One region of the Caenimonas terrae genome, then DNA from elsewhere that is predicted to be linked to it. Evidence: predicted binding sites of a transcription regulator. Region 1 holds the regulator's gene; each other region holds the start of a gene.
The links. Region 1 encodes sigma-54, which starts transcription at its own class of promoters, with help from an activator protein. Its sites were predicted from a motif close to TGGCANGNAANCTGCTTT; they were not measured.
Positions count from the first base shown of each region.

Region 1 (7,696 bases):
GTGTCCGCCTTCCAGCCGCTGGCCGCGATCATCGCCGCCGCCAGCGTTTCCTTCAGCGGCGCCTCGCCCTTGTCCTCGCGCCAGCCGCGCTTGAACAGCGGCTCGCCCGAGGTGTCGATGTACAGCGTGGCGCTGTCGGTGGTCAGGTGCGCGTAGATGCGCACGTCAGGCCAGGTGGTGTCCACGCTGGGCCGCTCGCCGCCCTTGTTGCGGAAGCGGTCGGCCACCGCGTCCTTGATCTTCAGCGCCGCGAAGTTCAGGCTCTTGAGCGGGCTGTGCTGCGAGGTCACCTCGATCTTGAAGGTCTGCTTGGTGGTGAACCAGATCTCCCAGGCCACCGCACCGGCCGCCGCATACAGGTCGTTCTCGCTGCGGTACATGGTGTGCGACAGCTGCACCAGCACACGCTGGGCCAGCCGGCTGTGCAGGTTCAGCTGCAGCGCCTCGCGCCAGGAGGCACGCAGCTCGACGCCGCCGCGCCCGACCAGCAGATCGTCGCCCTTGAGGCCGGTGATGCGGTGCACCTCGTCGGCCAGGAAACCCTCGACGCCGGCGGCGCAGGGCAGGAACAGTTGCAGCTGGTTCACGGGAGCTTTCTCGGCATGGCTAGAGCGCCTTGCGCAGGTTCGCGGGGGCGATCCGCAGGGCCTCGCGGTATTTTGCGACCGTGCGGCGGGCGCACTCGATCCCCTGCTCCTTGAGCATGTCGGAGATCTGGCTGTCGGACAGCGGCTTCTTGAGGTTTTCCGAGGCGACGAACTGCCTGATCAGCGCCCGCACCGCGGTGCTCGACGCATTGCCGCCGGTTTCGGTGCCCAGCGCCGAGCCGAAGAAATACTTCAGCTCGAAGGTGCCGTAGGGCGTGGCCATGTACTTGGCGGTGGTGACGCGGCTGATGGTCGATTCGTGCAGCCCGAGTTCGTCGGCGATCTCGCGCAGCACCAGCGGCCGCATCGCCAGCTCGCCGTGCACGAAGAAGCTCTTTTGCCGCTCGACGATCGCATTGGAGACCCGCAGGATGGTGTCGAAGCGCTGCTGGATGTTCTTGATGAACCAGCGCGCCTCCTGCAGCCGCTGCTGCAGCGCCTGGTGGCCCTCGCCCTTGTGCGACTTCAGCGCCCCGGCATAGATGTCGTGCACCCGCAGCCGCGGCATCACCTCGGGGTTGAGCATGACCCGAAACTTGGGCTGGCCGTTGCGGGCGATCCGCGTGACCAGCACGTCGGGCACGACGATGTTGCGCTCGACGTCGACGAACCGGCGGCCGGGCTTGGGCTCCAGGCGCGTGATCAGGCCGATCGCGGCCTTGATCCGCGCCTCGCTCTCGCCGCACAGCTGCGCCAGCCGCTTGACGTCGCGCCGGGCCAGCAGGTCGATCGGCTGCCGGCAGATCGCCAGCGCCGCGTGGCAGGGATCGTCGGGGCCGGCGCCGGCGCCGGCCAGTGCCTTCAATTGCAGCGACAGGCATTCCGACAGGTTGCGCGCACCCACGCCCACCGGCTCCAGATGCTGCAGCAAGTTCATTGCCACGGTGAAGCGATGCACCAGTTCTTCCACCTGCTCGAGGTCGTCGCCGGCCAGGCCGCGGGCCAGCTCCTCGAAGCTGTCCTCCAGGTAGCCGTCGTCGTTGAGCGATTCGATCAGGAAGCGCAGGGCGGCGCTGTCTTCGGGTGACAGCCGCAGCGACAGCGCCTGCCGGTGCAGGTGGCTTTGCAGCGACTCCTGGCCGCGGGCCAGGTCGGTCGCGTCCATCTGGTCGTCGCCGCTGAGGTTGTTGCGGCTGGCCGGCGCCTCGCCGCCCCATTCGCCGTCGTCGGGCACCACCTCGTTGCTGCCGTCGCCATCCCAGTCGGGCGTGTCCGATTCGCTGGTGGCGGCGGGTTCGCTCTCGCTGGTGGCCGACGCGCTGTCCGGCGCCGGGCTGGACGGACTGAACTCGGCCGCGCCCTCGGTGTCGATGTCGTCGTCGCGCGCCGGCGCGTCCGCCTTGTCGAGCCCGAACTCCTCGCGCGGCGCCTCCTCCAGCGTCAATTCGAGGAAGGGGTTGTCGTCCAGCATCTGCTCGACTTCCTGCGACAGTTCGAGGGTCGACAGCTGCAGCAGGCGGATCGATTGCTGCAGCTGCGGCGTGAGCGCCAGGTGCTGTGAAACGCGAAGCGAAAGACCCTGCTTCATGGGGAAACAGCCATTCAGCAAACCTAAGGCGTGGGCGCCGCCGGGCTGCCCCAAGGCGCGAGGGCCCCCCCGGGGGGCAGCGCAGTACGCGAAGTGACAAGCGTGGGGGCCATCACTACATCCGGAAATGTTCGCCGAGGTACACCCGCCGGACATCGGCGTTGTTGACGATCTCCGAGGGCGTGCCCTGCGCCAGCACCGTGCCGTCGCTGATGATGTAGGCGTGGTCGCAGATGCCCAGGGTCTCGCGCACGTTGTGGTCGGTGATCAGCACGCCGATGCCGCGCGACTTGAGGTAGCCGATGATGCGCTGGATCTCGATGACGGCGATCGGGTCGATGCCGGCAAAGGGCTCGTCCAGCAGGATGAAGCGCGGCTGCGTGGCCAGCGCGCGGGCGATCTCGACCCGGCGCCGCTCGCCGCCGGACAGCGCCAGCGCCGGCGAATCGCGCAGGTGGTCCACCCGCAGCTCCTGCAGCAGCAAGGTCAGGCGCCGCTCCACCTCGGCGCGGGCCAGCGGCTTGCCCTGCGGGTCGCGCTGCAGCTCCAGCACGGCGCGCACGTTTTCCTGGACGTTGAGCTTGCGGAAGATCGACGCTTCCTGCGGCAGGTAGGACAGGCCCAGGCGCGAGCGGCGGTGGATCGGCATGTGTTCCACCGAGTTGCCGTCGATCGAGATCTCGCCGGCATCGGCGCGCACCAGGCCGACGATCATGTAGAAGGAGGTGGTCTTGCCCGCGCCGTTGGGCCCGAGCAGGCCGACCACCTCGCCCTTTTCCACCGCCAGCGACACGTCCTTGACGACGTGGCGGCTGCCGTAGGATTTCTGCAGGTGGCGCGCCTCCAGCCGGCTGGCGCTGGCCGAAGCCATGCTGGCCAGCTCCGGTGCCACGGCCATGTCGGTCACTTCTTTTCCCCGCCGATCGTCATGCTCTGGCGCAACTGCACCGGCGGTGCCGGCGTGGGCGCCGGCGCCGAGGCCGAAGGCCGCGGCGAGAGCACCGCGCGGATCCGGCCGCCCGGCAGGCCTGGGGCGGCGCTGGGGCTGCCCGGCCCGCCGTCCACCGTGAAGACGTCGCGGCCGTTGTCGTAGGTGATCAGGCTGCCGGTCATTTCGTCGGCCACGGCCGCGCCGCGCAGGCGCCGCAGTTCGGCGCGCTTGATGAACTTGACGCGGTCGGCCTTGCCGTCGTATTCGATCGTATCGGCCTCGCCCTCGATGAATTCGTCCACGCCGTCGCGCTTCTGCTTGTAATAGGCCAGCTTGCCGGGCGCCGCGCTCACCACGCCGTACTGGTAGCCCTCGGGGTCCTGCCGCACGTCCACCTTGCCGCCGCGGATCAGGATGGTGCCCTTGGTGATCACCACGTTGCCGTTGAAGACGCTGGTCTGGTTGACGTCGTCATAGCGCAGGGAGTCCGCTTCGACGTTCATCGGCTTGTTCTGGTCGGCCTTTTCCGCCAGGGCGGGGGCGGAGGCGACCAGGGTGCCGAGCACACCGGCCAGCAGGGGGGCAAGAAGTTGGTTCATAGAGGGCACGAATCTTGCTGGCATTGTACCGGGCGGAGCCCGTCCGGCCGCCATGGAGGCCATCTCCGGATGCCGGGCGCCGCGGGGGCCCTCAGCCGGCGCCGAAGCGGAACGTTCCCACGACGTCGACCAGGCGCGAGGCCTGCTCGCTCATCGCGTCGGCCGTGAAGCTGGCCTCTTCGACCAGGACCGCATTCTTGTGCGTCACGGCGTTGAGCGTGGACACCGCGTGGTTGACCTGCTCGATCCCGCTGTTCTGCTGGTCGCTGGTGGCAGCGATCTCGCCCACGATGTCGGTGATGTCGCGCACGCTCAGCACGATCTGCTCCATGGTCTGCCCGGCCAGGGCCACCAGGGCACTGCCGGCGCCGATCTGGTCGACCGAATTGCCGATCAGCACCTTGATCTCCTGGGCCGCCGCCGCGCTGCGCTGCGCCAGGCTGCGCACTTCGGCCGCGACCACGGCGAAGCCGCGCCCGGATTCGCCGGCCCGCGCCGCCTCGACGGCGGCGTTCAGCGCCAGGATGTTGGTCTGGAAGGCGATGCCGTTGATGATGCCGATGATGTCCACGATGTTGCTGGACGAGGCGCTGATCGAGTTCATCTTGTCGATCACCTGGGCCACCACCTCGCCGCCCTTGACCGCGACGTCGGAGGCCGATTTCACCAGCACGTTGGCGCGCTGGGCATTGCCCGAATTGCGCTGCACGGCGGCGGTCAGTTCGTCCATCGAGGCGGCGGTCTGCTCCAGCGAGCCGGCCTGCTCGATGGTGCGGGTGGAGAGCTCCTGGTTGCCGGTGGACAGCTTGCTGGACGCCACCGAGATCAGCTCCGAGCTCTCGCGCACGCGGGTCACGATGGCGATCAGCGAATCGTTCATCTCGCGCAGCGCGCCCTGCAGCTCGCCGATGCCGTCGGAGCGCTGGCTGGGCGCCACGATGGGCGACAGGTCGCCGGACGCGACGCGCTTGGCCGTGCGCACCGCCCATGCGATCGGGACGATGATCCGGTTGACGATCTGGCGCACCATGAATCCAAGCAGCAGCAGCGTCAGGCCGGCGATCCCGGCCAGGATCTTGTTGCGGGTGCGCGTGGCCTGGTCGTCGTCGGCCACCAGCTTGGACAGCTGCTGCTCCCCCTCGTCGGCCAGCCGCTTGAGCGCGACGTCGACGTTGTTGATGTCGCCCTTGATCGACAGCAGCGCCGCCAGCGAATTGTTGGCGGCCAGCGCGGCGCCGATGCGGTCCATGCCTTCGACCGCCGCCTGCAGCGTCGGCGTCGGCGCGGTGCGCTGGATCTGCTGCGCCCCGGCGTGGGCCTGCTGCAGCGCCGCCAGCGCCGGCGCCCCGACCTTGCCGGTATCCACCGCATCCGTCACGCCGTTGAGGAACTCACGGTAACTGGAGATCGCCTGGTTGGCGGTGCGGTAGCGGCCCAGCGCGGCGTTCACCCGTTGCGGCAGGTCGCTGACCGACGTCAGCTGGAACAGCAGCAGCAGCACCAGCGGCGTGACGGCCAGGATGAACTGCACGTACATCCGGTGCTTGATCTGCAGGCGGGCAAATGCGTTGAGCCACATGGTTGGTCTGACGGTGGATGCGCGCTCAGTATTTGACGATGACCTTCAGGTCTTTGGGAGCGCTGGACACGTAGCCGACCGCGCCGGGCGTGGACTTCACCGTGGCGATGACTTCCGCGTCGCTGGACTTGACCGCGGGCGCGTTCAGGCCGTCGCGGAAGCCCTTCTTGATCCAGATGCCGTTGTACTTGGCGCCATCGAGCTTGAGCACCTTTTCCAGGAAGTCCTTTTGCTGGGCCGAGTTGTCCAGCGGCACCAGCTTGACGCCGTCGGCGATCTGCTTGTCGCCGATGTAGATGTCGCGGATGTCGTCGGCCGTCAGCGCCAGCGACGGGTTGGCGATGACGTAGAGGTCGGCGGCCAGCGCCGGCAGCGCGGTGGTGCCGGCCAGCACCAGCCAGGCGAGGAGGGCAATGCGCTTGTGGTTCATGGCGCCTCCTAGAAACGGACCGCCAGCTGCAGGCGCGTTTCGTTCGCCCTCAGCGTGGACGCATCCCGTTGCTGCTGCCGCGTCTGGTTCAGCTCCATCTTGATCGCGGTGCTCGGGTTCAGGTCGTAGCGCAGGCCCAGCGTGCTGCGGGAATAGGAGCGGCCGCTGTCCTGGCTGGCGAAATAGTTGTCGGCCTGGTCCAGCGCCGCTTTCTCCAGCCGCGCATAGGGCGTCCACTTCCCGGCCAGCGTGTAGCCCAGCTGGCCGAAGCCCGCCCAGCTGGCGTGGGTGCCGCTGCCGCCGCTGAGGTCCCGGTTGCGGAACCGGTAGTACTCCGCGATGACTTCCCAGTCGGCGTGCTCGTACACCGCGTAAGCCCCGGTCATGTTGACCTTGGTGTTGTTCACCACCGCGTTCTGGCCGTCGTACTGCGCCACCTGCTGGGTGAACCCGTGCAGGCCCAGCGTCAGGCCGTCGAGCCTGCCGCCGAAGGAATAGCGCAGGTTGCCGCCCACCATCTTGTTGCCGTTGTCGTCCCTGAACGCGTTGAAGTCGAGCACCCCGTCGACCACCCGGTTGCCGTTGGCCAGGTAGCCGTCGTAGCCGACGCGGCCGGCGCCCGCCTTGACGCCGCCGGAGACCAGCAGGCCGACGGCGTGGGCCGGCAGGATGCCGCCACGGTCCTCGAACTCGATGAAGCGGGGCCGGGTCGCGGCGGTCTGGATCTGCTGGCCGTGGTGGAAAGCGGTGTTCCAGTAACCGTAGGGCGTGTGGAAGCGTCCCGCCCACACGGTGGCCGCATCGCTGAAGGTGTAGCCGAACTGCAGCCGCTCCAGGTCGGTGGCGACGTTGGCGCTGTCGGGGCCGTATTCGAACACCAGTTCGACGATCGACTTCACCCGGTCGCCGATCTCCGGCGTGATGTACAGGTCGAAGTTGCCGAGGGCGAAGCCGCTGCGGCGTCCGTCGAGCGCCTGCGAGGACCGGACATAGCCGACGTCGGCGAAGCCGTGCAGCGGCACGCCGAGGTCGCGCGACTTGGCCGAGCTCTCGGACACCTTGACCAGCGTCTGCTCCAGCCGGTCGATCCGCTCGGACTGCGCCGCCGTCACGCTGGCCGGATCGGCGGCCGCTGCGGACGGTGCCGCCTTCTCGACCTGGTTCAGCCGGGCCGACAGCTGCTCGATCAGGGCCAGGCTTTGTGCCAGCTTCCTTTCGAGTTGTTCGATCCGCTGGAGCTCATCGGCCGCCGACGCCGGCGTGGCCAGCGGCAGCGCAACTGCCAGGGTCAGGAGTTGCAGCGTCAGGCGCGAAGCCCGCTTGGACGGTGACATTCGGATCTCCGGGCCCACGTGGTGGAGGGCCTGAGATCATTAAGCTGGATGTATCTAAATGATACTAGCGGTGACAAGATGCTTCGTGATGGAAGTCATCTTTCAACCACCCTGGCCGTCGCCCTTGAGCAACGGCCGAGCTGCATTCATGCAACGGCCGAGCTGAGCCTGAGCGCGGCCGCTGCCGCGGCACGCAGGCTACTTGGACTTGCGGACCTCTGCGACCAGGTAATCCGTGATCTGCAGGGCGCGGTCCATGTTGCCGGCCATGGTGCCGTCGGTGTAATAGCGGCCGGCGATGCCGATGGCCGGGACGCCCTGCACCTTGTAGGCATCCTGCAGCTGCGTGGCGCGGCGGGCCTTGGTCTGCACCGAGAAGGAGTTGTACAACTCGACGAACTTGGCCCGGTCCAGGCCGTTCTTCTCGGCCCAGGCCACGATCGACGCTTCCTTGTCGATCATCTGGTGCTCGGCGTGAATCGTGTTGAACACCTTGCCGTGCAGTTCGTCCAGCTTGCCCATCGCTTCGAGCGTGTAGAACAGGCGCTGCTGCGGCACGAAGTCGTCGCGGAAGGCCACCGGGACGCGGCGCAGCGACACGTCCGGCGGCAGCTTCTTGATCCAGTTCACCAGCTTGGGCTCGAAGGC
Region 1 covers NZ_JBHSMF010000002.1:475,719-483,414, forward strand. The annotation lists gene ACFPOE_RS02330 (THUMP domain-containing class I SAM-dependent RNA methyltransferase) at 1-587, opposite strand, end outside; gene ACFPOE_RS02335 (RNA polymerase factor sigma-54) at 607-2,175, opposite strand; gene lptB (LPS export ABC transporter ATP-binding protein) at 2,291-3,073, opposite strand; gene lptA (lipopolysaccharide transport periplasmic protein LptA) at 3,079-3,759, opposite strand; gene ACFPOE_RS02350 (methyl-accepting chemotaxis protein) at 3,797-5,284, opposite strand; gene ACFPOE_RS02355 (type 2 periplasmic-binding domain-containing protein) at 5,310-5,714, opposite strand; gene ACFPOE_RS02360 (hypothetical protein) at 5,723-7,048, opposite strand; gene ACFPOE_RS02365 (thiol:disulfide interchange protein DsbA/DsbL) at 7,247-7,696, opposite strand, start outside.

Region 2 (7,696 bases), on a different contig from region 1:
CACGGGGTGGGTGGCCATGCGGAAACGCGTCACTTCCGACATCTTCAGCTCGATGTAGGCATCGATCATGGTGTCGGTGAACACGCCGCCCTTGGTCAGGAAGCTGCGGCCCTTGTCCAGGTAGTCCAGCGCCTGGTCCAGGCTGTGGCAGACGGTCGGCACCTTCGCGTCCTCTTCCGGCGGCAGGTGGTACAGGTCCTTGGTGGCCGCTTCGCCCGGGTGGATCTTGTTTTCCACGCCGTCCAGGCCGGCCATCATCAGCGCCGCGAAGCCCATGTAGGGGTTCATCAGCGGATCCGGGAAGCGCGCCTCGATCCGGCGGCCCTTGGGGTTGGCCACGTACGGGATGCGGATCGACGCCGACCGGTTCTTCGCCGAGTAGGCCAGCTTGACCGGCGCCTCGAAGCCCGGGACCAGCCGCTTGTAGCTGTTGGTGCCGGGGTTGGTGATGGCGTTGAGCGCGCGGGCGTGCTTGATGATGCCGCCGATGTAGTACAGCGCGAAGTCCGACAGGCCGGCGTAGCCGTCGCCGGCGAACAGGTTCTTGCCGTCTTTCCAGATCGACTGGTGCACGTGCATGCCGGAGCCGTTGTCGCCGACCAGGGGCTTGGGCATGAAGGTGGCCGTCTTGCCGTACGCATTGGCGACGTTGTGGACCACGTACTTCAGGAGCTGGGTCCAGTCGGCGCGCTGCACCAGCGTGCTGAACTTGGTGCCGATCTCGTTCTGGCCGGCGCCGCCCACCTCATGGTGGAACACTTCCACCGGGATGCCGAGCGACTCCAGGATCAGCGACATCTCGGCGCGCATGTCCTGCATGCTGTCCACCGGGGGCACCGGGAAGTAGCCGCCCTTGACCGTGGGACGGTGGCCCTTGTTGCCGCCTTCGAGCTTCTTGCCGCTGTTCCACGGCGCTTCGTATTCGTCGATCTTGTAGAACGTGCCCGACATGTCGGTGTTCCAGCGCACGTCGTCGAAGATGAAGAACTCGGGCTCGGGGCCGAAGTAGGCCGTGTCGCCCAGGCCCGAGGACTTCAGGTACGCCTCGGCGCGCTGGGCGATCGAACGCGGGTCGCGGTCATAGGCCTTGCCGTCGCCCGGCTCGAGCACGTCGCATGTCAGCAGCAGCGTGGTTTCCTCGAAGAAGGGGTCGATGTTGGCGGTGTTCGGATCGGGCATGAGCAGCATGTCCGACGCCTCGATGCCCTTCCAGCCGGCGATCGACGAGCCGTCGAACGCGTGGCCCGCGCTGAACTTGTCATCGTCGAAATGCGACACCGGCACGGTGACGTGTTGCTCCTTGCCGCGGGTGTCGGTGAAGCGGAAGTCGACAAACTTGACTTCGTTCTCCTTCACCATCTTCATCACGTCGGCGACGGTCTTGGCTGCCATCAGGTTCTCCTGGTTGGATGGTTGTTGAATCAATTGAACGGAAACGTTGAATGCAGTTTTTGTGCCAAAGCTGGTGCATGGCCGAAGCCGGCAAAGCTGGCGATTGTCGCCGAGATTTTGGCCTTTCCTGCGGTGGCGCGGCCCCGGCATGATGAGGCACGCCCCGGCTTAGTGCCTGGAGCCTTTGCACCTGAATGGTGCGCTGTCGTTATCGCACCAATTCGGGGCCCAGCTTGGCGCCGATCTGGCGCAGGCCGGCCAGCAGGTCCAGGTAGGCGGGCTCGACCGCCGCCGGCTCGCCCTTGACGCCCAGGTCGATGTGGCGGCCGTACTGCGGATGGTCGACGCTGGGCAGGCTGAACACCTTGACCCCGGGGTGCGCCTGCTCGATGTCCTGCATCAGGGGCGTCAGCGTCGCTTCCATCGAACCGAACACGATGACCGATTTCTCGAGGTAGGCCTGCTGGCGAAAGAGATGCGGATAGGTGTGGTCCAGCACCCACTCCATCATCGGCCAGGCCATCACCGGAAAGCCGGGGACGAAATGGACGTGCCCGACGCTGAAGCCCGGGATCTTGTTGTACGGATTCGGGATGATCCCTGCGCCCCGGGGGAACACGCCCATGTTCAGGCGGTGGATGTTGTCGGGCCGGTCCGGCTCGTAGGGGATGCCCTGCTCCTTCGCCATGTCCTGCATCCGCTCGCGGATCAGCGCTTCGGCCTGCGGATGCAGTTCGATATCCACGCCCAGCGCCCGCCCGGCGCACTGGCGCGTGTGGTCATCGGGCGTGGCGCCGATGCCGCCGCAGGAAAACACGACGTCGCCCGAGGCGAACGCCCGCTTGAGCGTCGCGGTGATGCGGTCGGGCGAATCGCCGACATATTCGGCCCATTCCAGCTGCAGGCCGCGCACGGCCAGCAGTTCGATCAGCTTGGGCATGTGCTTGTCGGCGCGCTTGCCCGACAGGATCTCGTCGCCGACGATGACGAGGCCGAAGGCAGGGCGCTCAGGGAGAGGGGATGTGGCCATCCCCCGATGCTACCGGGAGCGGCGCGGCCGTGGCGGCGGCCTGCTCGGCGCGCAACTGCTCCAGCGCCGCCAGGCAGTAGTGGGCGAACCAGAGCGACGAAAACGCGAAGACCAGCGTGTAGATCCAGATCGCCACGGGCACCAGCAGCACGAAGGCCGCGGCGAACAAAGCCCCGGAGGCCCACACCAGGCTCGGCGCGGCGCCGAGATAGCCGGTGACCACTCCCATCCCGAGCAGCCACATCCGGTGGCGCCGGAACACCGCGCGCCGCTCCTGCGTGCTGGCGTGCGCGGCCAGCGCATCGAAGGCCATCACGCGGTAAGTCAGCCAGCCCCAGATCAGCGGCGGCAGCAGCAGGATCAACGGCGGCACCAGCCACAGCGGAAGCGAAATCACCAATGCCACCAGCGCCAAGAACGCGGAGCCGAGCGACCACAGCGCGCTGGCCAGCAGCGAGCCGCCCTTCTTGCGCTCCAGCCGCGGGAAGCGGCGCTCGGCCACCATCAGGACCAGGGCCGGCGCCATCAGCACGGCCACGACCAGCAGCGAGAGCACGACGACGACCGGCGTGACCGCGAAGATCACGACCAGCGGCGCGACCACCGTCTTCAGGTTGCCCGCGCCCATGGATTGCAGCCAGCCCCAGACGCTCTTGAGCAGGTCCCAGGACTCCAGCCGCAGGAACACCCAGTCGACCGCGGCATCCCAGAACAAGTAGCCCATCGCCAGCGACAGGACGACCATGATCAGCAGCGGCAGGAACGACAGCGCGATGACGCGGGGCCGCAGGCAATAGGCGACCGCGCGCCAGAAGGAGTCGAGAAATAGGCTCATGGCGCGCAGCTTACCCGCGGCGCGACCGCCGGGCGGCGGCGCTGCTTGCGTAACATCGGGCCGATGGAAACGATCCAGATCCACGGCGTCGCGCTCGAAGTCCGGCGGCTGGCCGGCCCCGAAGGCCAACAGCGCGCCCCCATCGTGTTCCTGCACGAGGGCCTGGGCTCGGTCGCCATGTGGCGCGACTGGCCGCGCCAGGTGTGCGACGCGGCCGGGCGCGCCGGCGTGGTGTATTCGCGCCGCGGCTACGGCAACTCCGATCCGGTGCCGGACGTGCGCGGTGCCGGCCGGCTGGCGCCCGACTACATGCATCGCGAAGCCTGGGACGTGCTGCCGGCATTGCTGCAGGCGCTGGGAATCGAGCGGCCGGTGCTGCTGGGACACTCCGACGGCGGCAGCATCGCCCTGCTCCACGCCAGCCGGCACCCGGTGGCCGCCTGCGTCGTCATGGCGCCGCACGTGATCGTCGAAGACGTCTCGGTGCGCTCGATCGAAGCGGCGCGCGCCGCCTACCCGGCGGCGCTGCGCGAGCGCCTGAAGCGCTACCACGCCGACGTCGACGTCGCGTTCTGGCAATGGAACGACATCTGGCTCAGCCCTGCGTTCCGCACCTTCGACATCCGCCAGGACTGCCGCCGCATCGAGGCCCCGGTGCTGGCGATCCAGGGCTGCGACGACCCCTACGGCAGCATGCGGCAGATCGAGGAGATCGCCCCGACCCGCGGCAGCTTCCGCATGGAACAGCTCGCCGGCTGCGGCCACTCGCCCCACAAGGACCAGCCCGAGCTCACCTGCGGGCTGGTGACGCAGTTCCTGCAGGCCCTGCCCTGAGGATCAGCCCCGCAGCGCCGCCAGCTCGCCCGCACCCAGCCAGCGCCACTGGCCCGGCGCCAGGTCTGCGGGGAGCTCCAGCGCGCCGATGCGCGAGCGGTGCAGCCCCTCCACCCGGTTGCTCACCGCTGCCAGCATGCGCTTGACCTGGTGGTACTTGCCTTCGGTCAGGGTCAGCCGCAGGTGATGGTCGTCCACGATCTCGCAGGCGGCGGCGCGCACCGGCTGCGGATCGTCGTCGAGCACCACTCCCTGCAGCAGCTTGTCGACCTGCCTGGCGTCCAGCGGATGCTTGGTCGTCACCTCGTAGACCTTGGGAACGTGGTGCCGCGGCGAGTTCATGCGGTGGATGAACTGCCCGTCGTCGGTGAGCAACAGCAGGCCGGTCGTGTCCTGGTCCAGCCGCCCAACCGCCTGCACGCCCTGCACCGGCCCCTTCTGCGGCCGCTGGCGCAAGGGCGCCGGCAACAAGGTATAGATGCTGGGATAGGTGGAAGGCTTCTGCGAGCACTCGGTGCCGGCCGGCTTGTGCAGCATGACGTAGGCCTTCTCGTGGAACTCCCAGTCGCGGCCCTGCACCTGGAAGCGCAGGCCGGCGGTGTCGAAGTCGGCACTGGCATCGCGGCGAATCTCGCCGCCGACCTCGACCAGGCCCTGCTGGACCAGCCCGGCGCAGACCCGCCGGGTGCCGAAGCCCTGGGAATAAAGGATGTCCTGCAGTTGCATCCGGTCGAGTATCGCAAACGGCCCGGCAATCGCCCCCGCCGCCCGCTGCCCGCTGCCCGGGACCCTGCGCCTAGCGGGCGCCCGCCGCGGTCAGCTCGCGCTCCAGCGGCGACAGCTGACGCCCGACCCCGTGCAGTTCCTCGTACAGGCCCTGGCGTGCCCGCACGTCCGGTTCGGCGCTGATGCGCGCGCGAATGTCGTTGCGGCGGATCTGCAGGTCCGCCAGCCGGTTGGTCAGTGTCCCGAGCTGCTCGGGCGAGAGCGCGACGCGCGGGCGCTGCTGCGCGACGGTCGGGTCCCAGTTCCAGGCGTCCCGCACGGCGGAGACGGTCGAACATCCGGCCAGCAGGGCCGCGGCAGCCAGGCAAAGGGGAAAACGCATGGGGGCTCCAGGGAAACGGAGGCCCATCGTAAAAGAAAAAGGCCGCCAGCTGTGATGCTGGCAGCCTTCGCCGGTGTGTGGCGGAGCTGGCGGGAATTGAACCCGAGAGCGGCCCTTAACTGGTGCGGCTGCGGCTTGGCGCGCATCCGTGCGATTTGGGTACGATCAACTACGGACCCTGGCCGATGTCGCCGCACCCTTCACCGAACGATAGCCACGCGCGCATGTCACTCAGGAATCATTCTCGCATTCTATGCAGCGATAAGCTACCCCACCGGACAGATGTGCAGCGTCGGGCGACGTCTCGTACGACCGATGGCTCCCGGCTCAAGGCCGGGACGACAACCGCATTGTCATCGTGCGATGACAACGCCGTTGTCACTTGCTCTTGCCGGGGTCCTTGACGTCCTTGATGACGTCGAACTCGACGTTGTACAGCTCGCCGTCCTTGCGCTGCACCTTGCGCAGGTAGATGTTCTGGACGATGTCGCGGGTCTGTGCGTCGATGTAGACCGGGCCGCGCGGGCTCTCGAAGATCTGGCCCTTCATCGCGGCCAGCAGCGCGTCGCCGCCGCCGTTGCCGCCGGTCTTCTTCAGCGCTTCGTAGATCACGCGCATGCCGTCGTAGCCGCCGACGGCCATGAAGTTGGGGCGCAGGCCCTTGTTGGCCTTCTTGAAATCGGCCACGAACTTCTTGTTCATCGCCGACGGATGGGCCGCCGAATAGTGGTGCGAGGTGACCACGCCCAGGGCGCCGTCGCCGATGTCGTTGAGCTGGTCGTCGTCGGTCACGTCGCCGGTGCCGATCATCTTGATGCCGGCCTTGTCCATGCCGCGCTCGATGAACTGCTTCATCACGGCCGCGCCGGCGCCCGAGGGCACGAACACGAACAGCGCGTCCGGCTTGAGGTCGCGCACCTTCTGCAGGAAGGGCGCGAAATCCGGGTTGCGCAGCGGCACCCGCAGCGACTCCACCACCTGGCCGCCGTTGAACTGCAGGCGCTCCTTGAAGAACTTCTCGGCGTCGATGCCCGGGCCGTAGTCGCTGACCAGCGTCACGACCTTCTTGATGCCGTTCTTGGGCGCCCAGTCGGCCAGCGCCACCGATGCCTGCGGTAGCGTGAAGCTGGTGCGCACGATGTAGGGCGAGGCTTCGGTGATGCTCGAGGTCGCGGCGGCCATCACCACTTCGGGGGTCTTGGACTGGGTGGCGATCGGCGCGGTGGCGGTGGCCGACGGCGTGATGCCGAAGCCGGCGAGCACGTTGACCTTCTCGTTGACCACCAGTTCCTGCGCCAGGCGGCGGGTCACGTCGGGCAGGCTGGTGTCGTCCTTGACGATCAGCTGCACCTTCTTGCCGGCGACCGTGTCGCCGTTGAGTTGCATGTAGAGCTTGGCGGCCGCCTCGATCTGGCGGCCGGTGGTGGCCTGCTGGCCGGTCATCGGCAGGATCAGCCCGATCTTGAAGGCGTTGTCCTGGGCCGCTGCCGCCGTGATGCCGAACGCGGTGACAACTGCAACCGCGATAAGGGTTCTGCGTTTCATGGTCTTCTTTATCAGAGCTGGAAGAGGGGGAGGATGCATCCGCACGATTGGGCGCATCCAAGTCGGAAAGAGGAGGCTCCTGCCGGAGCACAGATGCGGTGGCGCGGCCACCGCATCCTTCAGGCGCCGCTAGTTCGCGGCGACGCAGCTGAAGTTCGCCGCGTCGTCGGTGCTGCCGGCGCCCTTGTAGCGAGCCACCTGCGGGTAGGGGCACAGCGGTCGGGTGCGGACCGTCGCGCCACTCTGGATGCGCGCCGCCGTGATGCTCGCAGGCGCGACCCCTTTCTCGGACCAGGCCATCAGCGCGCGGAAGATGTCGCGGTCCGGCGTGAGCGGAACGGCCCCGCTCGCACCCTGCCCGAAGGAATCCGTTCCCGCACCACCGCTGCAGTGGCCCATGCCCGGGACCATATACAGCCGCGAGAACTCATCGGCGCCAGCCACCGCCTTGGTCATGCGGTCGTAGTAGTTGACCGTGCCCTGCGGCATGATCAGCATGTCCGCCCAGCCGTGGTACATGATCAGCTTGCCGCCGCGTGCCTTGAAGCTGGAGATGTCGGGTGTGTCCGTGGCCATCAACGGCCCGACCGTGCGGATGTTATCGTTGAAGAAGCCTTCGTAGTTCTGCGCCGTCAATACGTTCCAATCCCAGTTCGGGTCGAAGTAAACCCAGTAGCGGGCCTGCTCGATCGGCACCGGGAAGGGCGCGGCGCCACCGGTGGGCGTCGAACCCGCGAGCGCTCCCAGGTCGGCACCACGTTCCACGCCGGGCCACAGCAGGCTGCCGTTCACCGTCCGGGCCCCGCCCCAGATGCGCTGCACGGCACTGGCCTCGTTCGGGCTCAGGCAGGAGCCGTCCGCCGCGGCGCATCCCGCCTTCGTGATGGTCGTATCGCGGCGCGGGTCGTAAGTGCACTGACGGGGATCGTCGATGACGCCGTCGGTGACGCCG
Region 2 covers NZ_JBHSMF010000009.1:545,105-552,800, reverse strand. The annotation lists gene glnA (type I glutamate--ammonia ligase) at 1-1,392, opposite strand, end outside; gene ACFPOE_RS16465 (competence/damage-inducible protein A) at 1,601-2,422, opposite strand; gene ACFPOE_RS16460 (EI24 domain-containing protein) at 2,400-3,257, opposite strand; gene ACFPOE_RS16455 (alpha/beta fold hydrolase) at 3,321-4,091, shown strand; gene ACFPOE_RS16450 (16S rRNA pseudouridine(516) synthase) at 4,095-4,817, opposite strand; gene ACFPOE_RS16445 (hypothetical protein) at 4,888-5,199, opposite strand; gene ACFPOE_RS16440 (ABC transporter substrate-binding protein) at 5,578-6,744, opposite strand; gene ACFPOE_RS16435 (tannase/feruloyl esterase family alpha/beta hydrolase) at 6,874-7,696, opposite strand, start outside.
Region 2: glnA (type I glutamate--ammonia ligase) is a predicted target of sigma-54. The motif match lies at 1,442-1,459, and genes of this name have one in related genera.

Region 3 (7,696 bases), 260 kb from region 1:
AGCTCCAGCAAGTCGCCCTGGACGAGCGCCACGCGCGGGTCGGCCGCCAGGTCGGGAGGCGCAGGCACCCGATCGGTCAGGGTCAGCCGCTCGATCCGCCGCGCCGGTTCGCCGGCCAGCGACAGAGCGCCTTGTTTCAGGAGGGTGCGCGCCAGCCGCGCGCCAAGGAAGCCGCAGCCGCCGGTGATCAGGATATTCATGGGCCTTCGTCTTTCAGCAAGAGAAACAAGCGCAAAGGATAACGCCGGTCGCCGCCCTCCGGCCTCAGGCCTCAGGCCGGGCCCGCCGGCCGCGGCGAGGCAGGGTTCCAGCCGTGGCTGTCGCCCTGCGACCATTTGCACCAGGCGTAAAGGGCGTCATACATCGGAAGCGCGGCAGCGAGCATCGCGTGGTCGTCGTCATGCAGCCGCGACAGGCCCAGCGACAGTGCCAACAGGCCGGCCGACTGGGGCGCCAGCTCCAGGCGCGCGGTATCGGCGCCGCGGACGATGGTTGCCAGCGTGGCAAGGCCCGGATCGTGCAGCCCGAACGCCTGCTTCAACGCATCGAAGCTGCACAGCTCGCCTTCGTGCGTGATCGGCGCGCCAGGAATGTCGTAGGCGACGGCGTCCAGCCGGGCGGCTTCGGCCATGACCTTGTCGGTCGGGACGTAGATGAATTGCGCCTGCGGGTCGATGAAGCGCAGCACCAGCCAGGGACAGGCGATGCGGTCGATCTTGGGCCGCTCCCGGGTGATCCAGCGCGACGGGCGGCGGAACTGCTCGAGGGAAAAGGAATGGGAATGGGAATGCATTGCGGTGTCCATGGATCGCTCCAGCTGCGTTGCCAGCGCTTGGACGGGACACCGTCTTGGGATGCCGGGAGGCTGGAATCCCGACGCCGCAATCCTACATCAGCCGCGCTTTTCCGGCACGCTTTCGCCGGTGGGCAGGCCGCGCAGGAAGTCGAAATCGCAGCCCTGGTCGGCCTGCGTCACAGCCGTCAGGAACAGCTTGCGGTAGCCCCGCGTCGCCGGGTCGGTCGCCCCGGCCGGCGCGGCGGCCGCGCGGGCCGCGAGTTCCTGCGGACTGACCAGCAGGGACAGGGTTCGGGAGGCGACGCTCAGCCGGATCCGGTCGCCGCTGCGCACCAGCCCGAGCGGGCCGCCCTTGGCCGTCTCCGGCGTCACGTGCACGACGATCGTGCCGCCGGCGGTGCCGCTGATCCGCCCGTCCGAGATCCGCACCATGTCCTTGACGCCCAGCCGCCCGAGCTTCTTGGGGATCGGGATGTAGCCGGCCTCGGGCATGCCGGGCGCGCCGACCGGGCCGATGCCCTTGAGCACCAGGATGTCGTCGGCCGCCACGTCCAGCGCTTCGTCGTCGATGCGTTGAGCCAGGTCCTGCATGTTCTCGAACACCACGGCGCGCCCTTCGTGCTCCATCAGCGCCGCGGTGGCGGCGGACTGCTTGATGATGGCGCCGCCCGGAGCGATGTTGCCGCGCAGCACGGCGATGCCGCCCTCGCGGTAGATCGGCCTGGCCATCGGCCGGACCACGTCCTGCGCGAAACCCTGGCCGGCAGCGTCGATCTCCTCGCCCAGCGTGCGCCCGGTGACGGTCAGAGCGTCCAGGTGCAGCAGCGGCCGCAGCTCGCGCAGCACCGTGACCAGGCCGCCTGCATGGTGGAAATCCTCCATGTAGTAGCGACCCGAGGGCTTGAGGTCGACCAGCACCGGCGTGTCGCGGCTCATCGCGTCGAGCCGCTCCAGGTCGATGGCGATGCCCAGCCGGCCGGCGATCGCCGTGAGGTGGATGATGGCGTTGGTCGATCCGCCGATCGCCAGCAGCACGCGCAGCGCGTTCTCGATCGACCTGCCGGTGAGGATGCGGTCCGGCGTCAGGCGCTGCTCGATCATCTTCATGGCCTGGGCGCCGCTGCGCTCGGCGATGCGGATCCGGTCGGCGGTGACGGCAGGCGGCGAAGCGGCGCCGGGCAGCGACATGCCGAGCGCTTCGGCGATGCAGGCCATCGTGCTGGCGGTGCCCATCACCGAGCAGGTGCCGACGCTGGCCACCAGCTGGTTGTTCACTGCGGCGATCTCCTGCGCGTCGATCTGGTCGCCCCGAAAGCTGGCCCAGAAGCGCCGGCAGTCGGTGCAGGCGCCGACCCGCTCGCCCTTGTTGGAGCCGGTCAGCATCGAGCCGGTCACCAGCTGGATCGCCGGGACGTTGGCCGAGATCGCCCCCATCAGCTCCGCCGGCACCGTCTTGTCGCAGCCGCCGATCAGCACCACCGCGTCCATCGGCTGGGCGAGCACCATCTCCTCGACGTCCATCGCCATCAGGTTGCGCAGGTACATGCTGGTCGGGTAGGCGAAGCTCTCGTGGATCGAGATGGTCGGAAAGTCGATCGGGATGCCGCCGGCCAGCATCACGCCGCGCTTGACCGCCTCGATCAGCTGCGGCGCATTGCCATGGCAGGGGTTGAAGCCGCTGCCGGTGTTGACGATGCCCACCACCTTGCGCTGCAGCGCGTCGTCGGTGTAGCCCGCGCCCTTGATGAAGGCCTTGCGCAGGAACAGCGAGAACTCGATGTCGCCGTAGTTGGTCAGGCCCTTATTCAGGCCGCCGCGTTCGTCGGTGGGATTCGTCATGCCCGCAATGGTAGTGCCGCGGGCGCGGTGCGTTCGCGCCTAGCCGCGCTCGAACTTGAACACCGCCGTGCCGGCCCTGGCGTTGGGCAGCAGGCGGACTTCGCGCCCCTCCTGCAGGCCGAAGGCGTCCAGGATGGTCAGCCGGTTCTTGGTGGCGAGCACCTCGAAGTCCTTGAAGGTGCCGACCCGGATGTTCGGCGTGTCATACCACTGGTAGGGCAGGCGCTTGGTCACCGGCATGCGGCCGCGGGCGATCGAGAGCCGGTTGGGCCAGTGCGCGAAATTGGGGAAGGCGACGATGCCGACCCGGCCCACGCGCGCCGTTTCCACCAGCATGGTTTCGGCATTGCGCAGATGCTGCAGCGTGTCGATCTGCAGCACCACGTCGAACGAGCTGTCGTCGAACATCGCCAGCCCCTCGTCGAGGTTCAGCTGGATCACGTTGACTCCGCGCTTGACGCAGGCCAGCACGTTGGCGTCGGCGATCTCGATGCCGTAGCCGTGGCAGCCGCGCTCGCGCTGCAGGTAATCGAGCAGGGCGCCGTCGCCGCAGCCCAGGTCCAGAACACGGGAGCCGTGCGGCACCAGGCGGGCGATCGATTCCATGGTCAGGCGGTCGCTCATCGCACAGCCTCCGCGGCGATCCGCTCGAAGTAGGAGCGCACGGTGCCGAGATAGCGCGGGTCTTCCAGCAGGAAGGCGTCGTGGCCGTGCGGCGCGTCGATCTCCGCGTAGCTGACGTCGCGGCGGTTGTCCAGCAGCGCCTTGACCAGTTCGCGGCTGCGGCGCGGCGCGAACCGCCAGTCGGTGGTGAAGCTCACCAGCAGGAAGCGGGCGCTGGCCCGGGCGAGGGCCCTGGCCAGGCTGCCGTCGTAGTCGAGCGCGGGGTCGAAGTAATCCAGCGCGCGGGTGATCAGCAGATAGGTGTTGGCGTCGAAATACTCGCTGAACTTGTCGCCCTGGTAGCGCAGGTAGCTCTCGATCTGGAACTCGATCTCCTGCGTGCTGTACTTCGGCGCGATGCCGTCCCGCAGCTGCCGGCCGAACTTCTCGTTCATCACGTCGTCGGACAGGTAGGTGATGTGGCCGATCATGCGGGCGATGCGCAGGCCGCGCTTGGGCACCACGCCGTGCTCGTAGAAGTGGCCGCCGTGGAAGTCCGGGTCGGTGACGATGGCGCGGCGCGCCACTTCGTTGAAGGCGATGTTTTCGGCCGTGAGGTTCGGCGCGCTGGCGATCACCACCCCGTGGCGGACCCGCTGCGGATACTGCAGCGTCCACGACAGCGCCTGCATGCCGCCCAGGCTGCCGCCCATCACGGCGGCGAGCGTCCCGATGCCGAGTCCGTCCAGCAGGCGGGCCTGGGCGTCGACCCAGTCCTCCACCGTCATCACCGGGAAGTCGGCGCCGTAGACCTTGCCTGTGTCCGGGTTCACGTGCATCGGCCCTGTCGAGCCGAAGCAGGACCCCAGGTTGTTGACGCCGATCACGAAGAAGCGGTCGGTGTCCACCGGCTTTCCGGGCCCGATCATCGTGTCCCACCAGCCCTGGGAATCGGGCTTGCCGGCGTAGACGCCGGCCACATGGTGCGAGGCGTTCAGCGCATGGCAGACCAGGACGGCATTGCTCCTGTCTGCATTGAGCGTGCCGTAGGTTTCGTAGGCCAGCGCGTAGTCGCGGATCGACGCACCGCTGCGCAGTGCGAGCGGGCGGCTGAACGACATGGACTGGGGCGAAACGATCATGGCAAAACAAAACCCGGCATCGCTAAGGAAACGAGGCCGGGTTCGGGCTGTCGGTCTTTAGCTGAATTTATTGAGCGCCCGCAAGCTGGAGCAAATCGGCGCTGCGGAAAGTATAAGCCAGCGTTTGCGAAGGGCAGCCCTGACGGGTGGTCTGCGGCGGCCGCACGCTTCTGGCGCAAATTTTGCTTGGTTATGGTGCGAGAGGCGCATCGAGCCCTCTCACGCACCAATAACACTCACATTTCATCGCAGAGGTTCTCATGGAAGCACTAAAACAGGGCGTCGACGCCCTGTTCATCCTGCTGGGCGGCGTCATGGTGCTCGCCATGCACGCCGGCTTTGCCTTTCTCGAACTGGGGACGGTCCGCCAGAAGAACCAGGTCAACGCCCTGGTCAAGATCCTCGTGGACTTTTCCGTCTCCACTGTCATGTACTTCCTGGTGGGATACACGGTCGCCTACGGAACCAGCTTCTTTGTCGGCGCCGAACAGCTGGCGGCGCGCAATGGCTACGAGCTGGTGCGGTTCTTCTTCCTGCTGACGTTCGCAGCAGCCATCCCCGCGATCATTTCGGGCGGCATCGCCGAGCGGGCACGGTTCGGTCCGCAACTGATGGCCACCGCCGTCATCGTGGGGCTGGTCTATCCGCTGTTCGAAGGCGTGGTCTGGAACCACCACTTCGGCATCCAGGACTGGATCAGGCGGGCGACCGGCGAGGAGTTTCACGATTTCGCCGGTTCGGTGGTGGTCCACGCCATGGGCGGCTGGCTGGCGCTGCCGGCGGTGGTGTTGCTCGGTGCCCGGCGCAATCGGTACCGCAAGGACGGCGCGGTCTCGGCCCACCCGCCGTCGAACATCCCCTTCCTGGCGCTGGGCGCCTGGATACTGACGGTGGGCTGGTTCGGTTTCAACGTGATGAGTGCCCAGACCATCGACAAGATCTCCGGGCTGGTGGCGGTGAATTCGCTGATGGCCATGGTGGGCGGCACGCTGGCGGCGCTGGCGCTCGGGCGCAACGACCCTGGCTTCGTGCACAACGGCCCGCTGGCAGGGCTGGTCGCGATCTGCGCCGGTTCTGACCTGATGCATCCGCTGGGGGCGCTGGTGGTTGGAGGCGTCGCCGGCGCGGTGTTCGTCGTCATGTTCACGCTGACCCAGAACCGGTGGAAGATCGACGACGTCCTGGGCGTCTGGCCGCTGCACGGCCTGTGCGGCGCCTGGGGCGGGATCGCCGCCGGCATTTTCGGCAGCAAGTTGCTGGGCGGCCTGGGCGGCGTCAACATCTGGGCCCAGGTCATCGGCACCGCCATGGGCGTCGGCTGGGCCCTGCTGGGCGGCGTCGTCGTCTACGGCCTGATCAAGTCGGTCACCGGATTGCGGCTGACGCAGGAGGAGGAATACGAGGGCGCGGACATCTCGATTCACCGCATCGGGTCGACGCCGGACCGCGAAGTGAACTGGTGAAGCGGGCAAACGAGCAACGCCGCAATGGGGTCTCTGCGTTTTTTTACCAAAGTCTCAGGATTTAGCCCATAATGGCCCGGTGCCGTGGTCCTAGACCCGGCGCAAGGTCTGCGGTGAATGGTCAGTTTCGCGTCTTCGAAGTGAAGTTTTTCGGTTTGTGATTGCGTGTCGGACTCCCCATCGCTTCGTGCGTATTTTTTTTAGATGATGGAGTCCAACGATGGGCAACAAACTTTACGTGGGGAACCTTCCCTACTCTTACCGTGACAGCGACATGGAACAGGCTTTCAGCCAGTACGGTACCGTGTCCAGCGCCAAGGTCATGATGGAACGTGACACCGGCCGCTCCAAGGGTTTCGGCTTTGTCGAAATGTCCAACGATGCCGAGGCGCAAGCCGCAATCGCTGGCATGAACGGCCAGCAAATCGGCGGCCGCGGTCTCGTGGTCAACGAAGCCCGTCCGATGGAAGCTCGCGCTCCTCGTAGCGGCGGCTTCGGCGGCGGCGGTGGTGGCGGCGGCTACGGTGGTGGCGGCGGCGGTGGCGGTTACGGCGGCGGTGGTGGCGGCGGTGGCCGTTCCGGCGGCGGCGGCGGCTACGGCGGCGGCGGCGGTGGCCGCAGCAGCTACTAAGACCTTCCTGTCAGCAGGAAGCAACAAAGGGACCTTCGGGTCCCTTTTTCATTGGCAAATCGCCTCTTTTCCACGCTTGAGCGCGACCGTTGCACTTGCCTCAGATCCAGACACCTGCGCCATAATGGAATTGCGTGAAGGCATTCTTCACGCAGGATTGCGGTGATCAGGTCACTTTCGCGTCACTGGCTCGGTTGAATGCGTTTTCGGGACTCCATCGCTCACGTCAATGTTTTTATAGGAGTCCCAGTCATGGGCAACAAACTGTACGTCGGCAATCTGCCGTATTCGGTGCGCGATAGCGATCTCGAACAGGCCTTCGGCCAGTTCGGTGCCGTCACCAGCGCAAAGGTCATGATGGAGCGTGAAACCGGGCGCTCCAAAGGCTTCGGATTCGTGGAGATGGGCAGCGATGCGGAGGCGCAAGCTGCAATCAACGGCATGAACGGCCAGCCACTGGGCGGACGCAGCGTCGTGGTCAACGAGGCCCGTCCCATGGAATCGCGTCCCCCGCGCAGCGGCGGTTACGGTGGTGGCGGCGGCGGTGGTTATGGCGGCGGTGGCGGAAGCGGCGGCGGTGGCGGCGGCTACGGTGGTGGCGGCGGCACGGGCGGAGGCGGCGGCGGCGGCCGCAGCGGTGGCGGCGGAGGCTACGGTGGTGCTGGCGGCGGCGGCCGCGATGGCGGGTTCCGCAGTCCCTACGGCTCCGGCCCGCGCGGCGGCGGTCGTGACGGCGGCGGCGGCGGCGGCCGCGGCGGCTACTGAAGCCAGCCGATCCCAGCAAAAAGGGCTCCGGTGGGAGCCTTTTCGCTGTCGGAGCATCTATTGCTCGTTGTGGCGCTGCTTGCGGGCCCGCCCGGCCAGCAGCTTGTCGAACAGCGGATTGGGCAGAAGGCGCAGCAGCTTGGCGACGATGCCCATCTGCCAGGGAATGACGCAGTAGCTCGCGCCACGGTCGATCACCGCGCTCGCGCGCGCAGCGAAGTCCGTTGCCGTCATCAGGAACGGCATCGCGTAGCGGTTGCTGCGCGTCAGCGGGGTGTCCACGTAGCCCGGGCAGATGGTCACTACCCGCACGCCGCTGGAGCGCAGCTCTCCGCGCAGGCTCTCGCAGTACGCAACGACGGCGGCCTTGCTGGCGCAATAGGCTCCGTGCCCCGGCAGCCCGCGGATGGCCGCGACGCTGGCGATGCCGACCAGCCTGCCGCTGCCGCGGCGGACC
Region 3 covers NZ_JBHSMF010000002.1:738,717-746,412, reverse strand. The annotation lists gene denD (D-erythronate dehydrogenase) at 1-200, opposite strand, end outside; gene ACFPOE_RS03685 (chromate resistance protein ChrB domain-containing protein) at 272-793, opposite strand; gene ACFPOE_RS03680 (IlvD/Edd family dehydratase) at 893-2,635, opposite strand; gene metW (methionine biosynthesis protein MetW) at 2,675-3,259, opposite strand; gene metX (homoserine O-succinyltransferase MetX) at 3,256-4,359, opposite strand; gene ACFPOE_RS03665 (ammonium transporter) at 4,641-5,843, shown strand; partial or broken gene ACFPOE_RS03660 (RNA recognition motif domain-containing protein) at 6,064-6,465, shown strand; gene ACFPOE_RS03655 (RNA recognition motif domain-containing protein) at 6,727-7,239, shown strand; gene ACFPOE_RS03650 (SDR family oxidoreductase) at 7,297-7,696, opposite strand, start outside.
Region 3: ACFPOE_RS03665 (ammonium transporter) is a predicted target of sigma-54. The motif match lies at 4,552-4,569, and genes of this name have one in related genera.